2 linked regions of the Myxosarcina sp. GI1 genome follow. The protein of the gene in region 2 interacts with the protein of the main gene of each other region in a pairwise test. Links are inferred from orthologs where the notes say so. Each region holds a gene or a part of one and is shown on either strand. Other genes may lie near its edges.

Region 1 (2,906 bases), on a different replicon or contig from region 2:
TGAGTAAAAACAGTTCTCAATCCCAACCCAAATTTGCCGTTCCTCTAGTACTAATCACCATTGTCCTAATTTACCTGTTGCTAGTGTTGTTTATTCCTGCGATCGCAGTATTTTACCAAGCTTTTCATTTAGGATTAGAACCATTTTTTGACGCAATTAACAGTAGAGAATTTTGGCACGCAACCAGGCTAACCTTAATTATGGCAGCGATCGCCGTACCCCTAAATACGATTTTCGGACTGTGTGCGGCTTGGGTCATTGCTCGCGATCGCTTTCGGGGACGCACTTTACTTCTAAGCATTATCGACCTGCCTTTTTCAATCTCCCCTGTAGTCGCTGGTTTGATGCTAGTTCTGCTTTACGGACGCAATGGTTGGTTTGGTGGCTGGCTCGATAGCATAAATTTTAAAGTTATTTTTGCCTCGCCAGGAATGATTTTAGCAACCATGTTTGTCACCTTACCTTTTGTCGCCAGAGAAGTCATTCCAGTCTTGGAGGCAATTGGCTCGGAGGAAGAAGAAGCGGGAAGAACTTTAGGAGCGAATGACTGGCAGGTCTTTTGGCGAGTAACCCTACCTAACATTCGTTGGGGCTTACTCTACGGCATTTTGTTAACCAATGCCAGAGCAATGGGCGAATTTGGAGCGGTTTCGGTGGTTTCTGGCAGTATTGTCGGACGGACTCAAACCCTACCGATTTTTGTCGAGCAGGCATACAAAAACTATCAGGTTCAAGCTGCCTTCGGCGCGGCAGCGATTTTAGCTTTACTAGCGGTAATCACGCTGATTTTTAAAGAAATTTTAGAACGACGTACACACATAGGTAACAAATAAACAAGAGGTACAACACAGATGAGTATTTTTGTAAAAGGCGTTTCCAAACAATTTGGTGACTTTCAAGCTCTAGAGCGAGTAACTTTAGAAGTAAAAGAGGATTCGATAGTGGCATTACTCGGACCTTCAGGATCTGGAAAATCGACGCTGTTGCGAGTTATCGCTGGTTTAGAGTTACCAGACAGGGGGCAAGTTGTAATTAATGGTCGAGATGCTACCAATCTTGACGTACAAAGACGCAACATCGGCTTTGTTTTTCAGCACTATGCTTTATTCAAACATCTGACAATTCGCCAAAATATTGCCTTTGGTCTGGCAATTCGCAAACATCCCCGACAGCGCATTAAACACAGAGTTGAAGAATTATTAGAATTGATTCAGCTACGGGGTTTGGGCGATCGCTATCCCGCTCAACTTTCTGGCGGTCAACGACAACGAGTGGCACTGGCTCGCGCTCTGGCTACACAACCCCAGGTTTTATTACTAGACGAACCTTTTGGGGCATTAGATGCCAAAGTCCGCAAAGACCTCCGCGCCTGGCTGCGTAGACTACACGATGAAGTCCACGTTACCAGTATTTTTGTTACTCACGACCAAGAAGAGGCGATGGAAGTAGCTGATGAAATCGTGGTAATGAACCAAGGCAAGATCGAACAGGTAGGCACTCCTGCGGAGATTTACGATCGCCCCGCTACGCCGTTTGTAATGAGTTTTGTTGGCGAAGTCAACGTTTTACCCAGTTCGGCAGATTTATTCCGTCATCACAGCCACAATCCCTTACAGTCTGATGTATTTATACGTCCTCATGAGGTTGAAATTTTAACAACAGCTAATAGCAATACTACACAAGCAATAGTCAAACGTATAGTCCGTTTAGGTTGGGAAGTTCAGGTAGAACTGATTTTGCCAGATAACCTAACAGTAGTCGCACATTTAAGCCGTGAAAAGTTTGCCCAATTGAATCTGCAACCGTCCCAACGAGTGTTTGTCAAACCTCAAAATGTCAGATCTTTTGCTGATACTGCTCTATCTCCCATAGCCGCTTAAAGCACTTACCGAAACGCTTATTCGCTTTAATACAAACAACCAACACATTGAGAAATTACCATGTCTACCATATCGACTCCTATAAACCTGCTCAAAGAAAATAAAGCCAAATACAATTCACAAAAATTTGGCTGGAATCGCCTTCAAAACAGTTTAGTAGTCTCACGCCCATCTAAAAAATCAGCTGAGAAAAACCTCGGCAATCGCGTTAATAAATTTTTATACGACGATAAAGAATTTTACGCTCGCGCTGGAGTTAAAGGTAATTTTAATCCAGTTGAAGTTTTTATTAATCACTGTTTGCTACTATTATTTACAATAATTGCAGGAATACTCGCATATAATGTTTCAACACCTTTTAGAGTGACAGTAATTGAAAACTTTATGTCTAGCTTTGCAGATAATAAAGCGCAAAAATCTTCAGTCTAATAAGCCGATATGAGATGCAGTGAAAATTGAGATAAATTAATTTTTTATTGCCAGTTAGCTATAGCCTTATTAAGATAACCGTACTCGTTTATCCACTGTTCTATTGATTCAAAATCTTTAGTTAGATAAAGAATAAGTTTTTTGGCTACATTTTCCCATACATAGGTTTAATAGCTTAAAGGACTTACCATCAAGCAAAAACATTTTCTAGTGATAATTTTTTTCCTTCCTTGTTACCAAATCGATCTATTAAAACAGAAAAACGTCGAGAACACTTAAAAACACTCAATCTTACAAGTTCTTCACGCGTTAGAGATCATCTAGCAAATGAGCGTACCTATCTAGCATGGATGCGTACGGCAATCTCTTTAATGGGTTTTGGGGTTGTAATCGTACGTCTACGGTTTTTTAGACCCCCTATAACTACATCTCCTGGAAATACCTGGAAGCTAGGAACGATCTTTGCAATTGTAGGATTACTAACCGTGTTGTTTTCAAGTTATCATTACTTTGCTGTCTGTCGAGACATAGATAACAGTTCATACGAACCGCCAATTCGTAGGGTGTTAGTGTTTAGTATTATTATGATGTTGTTAG
Region 2 (2,929 bases):
TTTTCCCCCCGTTACCACTCTGCCACCAGGATCGCTATCGTTTTTACGAACGTCTAAAATTTTCTTACCCGATATAGGAGTAGCGATGAGTGAAACTATACCCAAACCGCAAAGAGCGATAAAACCAGGGAAAAAATAGCGAGTATCGATAACTCCTGTTTGTACTTTAATTCTAAACGGCACTGCTAGATCTACTTCCGTTCCCGATGTGTCTCCCATTTCCAAAATTTCCACGCCAATAACAATTTCTTCTGGTTGTTTTGCATTAACATCCAAACCACCAAGCAAATCCGATTCCGACCAAGTTCTAGTTTGTCCGTCTTCGTACCAAGTTCCCGATTCTCGCCAGGCTTCTTTAACCGCAGAAGCAATTAAGTTACCCTGGGTATCCAAAATCTGTATTTCGTAAACCAGCCAGTGATTGGTAGGAATAGCGGCTCTAACATCTACTCGTAAGGCACCGATGAATCTGGCTTCAAGTTCGATCGGATCGGTAGTAATAGATTCTTCAGAATTAATAGTTAGAGTTTCAGAGATTATGGTTTTACTCAACAAGCTACCGAATACCATTAGCAAACTCATTAACAATAAGATGCCAAAAGGAAAATACGTCCATCGGTCTTGAAAACGAGATGTTTTTTGACGGGAAATTGAAACTGACATAAATTTTATTTGGCGCGATCGCTATGTATGTCTGCCTAACTTAATTTTATTGTTAGGCGCAAATAACTTAAAATAAAGGATGCAGCTTATAAGTATCTAAGTATGGTTGCTTCTAAAATAACATCTTCTCTAACAGACATTGCCCGACAAACACGCGCCTCGGCGAGTAAACTTGCCGTGTTATCAACCGCAGACCGCAATCGAGCTTTAGAAGAAATAGCCGCTGCGCTAGAAGCCGCTACTTCAGAAATCGTAGAAGCCAATCAAGCCGATTTACAAGCTGCCAAAGCCAATCATCTCGCTCCCGCTTTGTATGCCAGACTCAAGCTAGGTGAAAGTAAACTACAAGCTGCGATCGCAGGTGTACGTGATGTCGCTAAATTAGAAGATCCTGTAGGCGCGAGTCAAATTAAGCGCGAGTTGGATGAAGGCTTAATTCTCAAAAGAGTTACTTGCCCTTTGGGAGTGTTGGGAATCATTTTTGAGGCACGTCCCGAAGCTTTAATTCAAATTACCAGTTTGGCAATTAAGTCTGGTAACGGCGTAATTCTTAAAGGCGGCAAAGAAGCTCTTAATTCTTGTCAGACTTTAGTTGAAGTCATTCACAAAGCATTAGTCAAAACTAAAGTCGAACCCGATGCCGTACAATTACTGACCACCAGAGAAGAAATCGCTCAATTGCTGTCATTAGATAAGTATATAGACTTAATTATTCCCAGAGGGTCTAACTCGTTTGTCCGTTACGTACAAGATAATACGCAAATTCCCGTTCTAGGACACGCTGACGGTATTTGTCATTTATATGTAGATTCGGCAGCAGACATCGATAAGGCAGTTAAAATTACTGTCGATGCTAAAACTCACTATCCCGCTGCCTGCAATGCGATCGAAACTCTGCTAGTACATCGAGATATTGCACCTAAGTTCTTACCCACAGTCGCTACAGTCTTGAAGGAACATCACGTAGAGTTAAGAGGTGACACAGCAACTCGTAAAATTATCGACTGTACGGAAGCGACAGAAACAGACTGGAGTTTGGAGTATAGCGATTTAATTTTGGCGATTAAAATTGTTGACGATTTAGAAGCAGCGATCGCACATATCGATCGGTACGGCTCAAAACACACCGATGCCATCGTTACTGAAGACAGTCAAGCAGCAGATATTTTTCAAAATCGAGTAGATGCAGCAGGAGTATACCATAACTGTTCGACTCGCTTTGCCGATGGGTTTCGCTACGGTTTTGGGGCAGAGGTAGGTATTAGTACCCAACAAATGCCCCCTCGCGGACCAGTTGGTTTAGAAGGTTTAGTAACTTATAAATACAAGCTGACTGGTAATGGACATATTGCTGCAACTTACACGGGTGAAAATGCTAAATCTTTTACCCATAGAGATTTATAATCTGTAACCCTTGCGCGATAAGACAAAATAGAAATGGATTCAATTCAAGTTACTGGCATACGTTGTTACGGATACGTTGGTTACTTACCAGAAGAACGAATATTGGGACAGTGGTTTGAAGTAGATCTTACCTTATGGGTAGATTTAACACCTGCCGCCAAAAGCGATGCTATAGAAGACACTTTAGACTATCGAGAAGCAATTGCTATAGTCAAACAGGAAATAAAAACTGCTAAATACTCTCTAGTAGAGACTTTGATTGATGCGATCGCCGATAAGCTATTGACCCTGGACAAACTAGAACGAGTTAGAGTCAAATTGTCAAAGCCAGCCGCTCCTATTCCCGACTTTAGCGGTAAAATAACTCTCGATATTACTAGAGAAAAGCCGTAACAAAGCTAAATAGACTGCAAAACGTCTTTGAAAGAGATGGAGTTTTTCTAAACTGCGTAAAAACACCGAAATGAAAATAATTTGGTTACCAATTTTACGCAATTCCGACCAAGAAGATCGAACGGATTGTCTGCCACATTGGAAGCATCACACTATCCTCATTCAAACTATCAAATACGGAAATCTCGCAGATGATCAGAAAAATTAAGTTAAACGTTGTTTTTTTGTGGCTATATCTAAACCAGCATATTGGCAGTCCTCGTTCTGTATGGCATATAAAACGCTTTTGGTATTTGTATCAAATTAATCTATTCAAAAAGTGTTGGCAACAAGAATGTTCCAAACAAAGCAATCCTAGTTGCTAGTGCGATTGGCTTGCGCCAGAGGTTTTCAAGCGATCGCGATTTGAACTAGTTATAGTCGTAGAAGGTTAGGTTAGATTATGTTATTAACTAGCCTCCCTGGAGTG

Evidence for each region. The genes of interacting proteins can lie anywhere in the genome.
Region 1: the proteins of proA (region 2) and KV40_RS15660 interact in binary tests that used the Escherichia coli proteins (3 or more experiments, as listed by UniProt). The link is inferred for Myxosarcina sp. GI1 from one-to-one orthologs.

What each region holds. Positions count from the first base shown.
Region 1 is NZ_JRFE01000022.1:55,260-58,165, forward strand. The notes cover bases 37-2,865. They hold KV40_RS15660 (sulfate/molybdate ABC transporter ATP-binding protein), read left to right. Parts: upstream 37-851; coding sequence 852-1,880; downstream 1,881-2,865. Other genes in these bases: cysW (sulfate ABC transporter permease subunit CysW), read left to right, coding at 37-833; KV40_RS15665 (hypothetical protein), read left to right, coding at 1,941-2,309; KV40_RS15670 (DUF202 domain-containing protein), read left to right, coding at 2,558-2,865. Outside these bases: sulfate ABC transporter permease subunit CysT, read left to right, coding at 1-7; more of cysW, read left to right, coding at 1-36; more of KV40_RS15670, read left to right, coding at 2,866-2,906. UniProt on the Escherichia coli protein: Part of the ABC transporter complex CysAWTP involved in sulfate/thiosulfate import. Responsible for energy coupling to the transport system.
Region 2 is NZ_JRFE01000015.1:159,273-162,201, forward strand. Bases 65-2,916 are described here. They hold proA (glutamate-5-semialdehyde dehydrogenase), read left to right. Parts: upstream 65-765; coding sequence 766-2,067; downstream 2,068-2,916. Other genes in these bases: KV40_RS11310 (hypothetical protein), read right to left, coding at 65-663; folB (dihydroneopterin aldolase), read left to right, coding at 2,101-2,460. Outside these bases: more of KV40_RS11310, read right to left, coding at 1-64. UniProt on the Escherichia coli protein: Catalyzes the NADPH-dependent reduction of L-glutamate 5-phosphate into L-glutamate 5-semialdehyde and phosphate. The product spontaneously undergoes cyclization to form 1-pyrroline-5-carboxylate.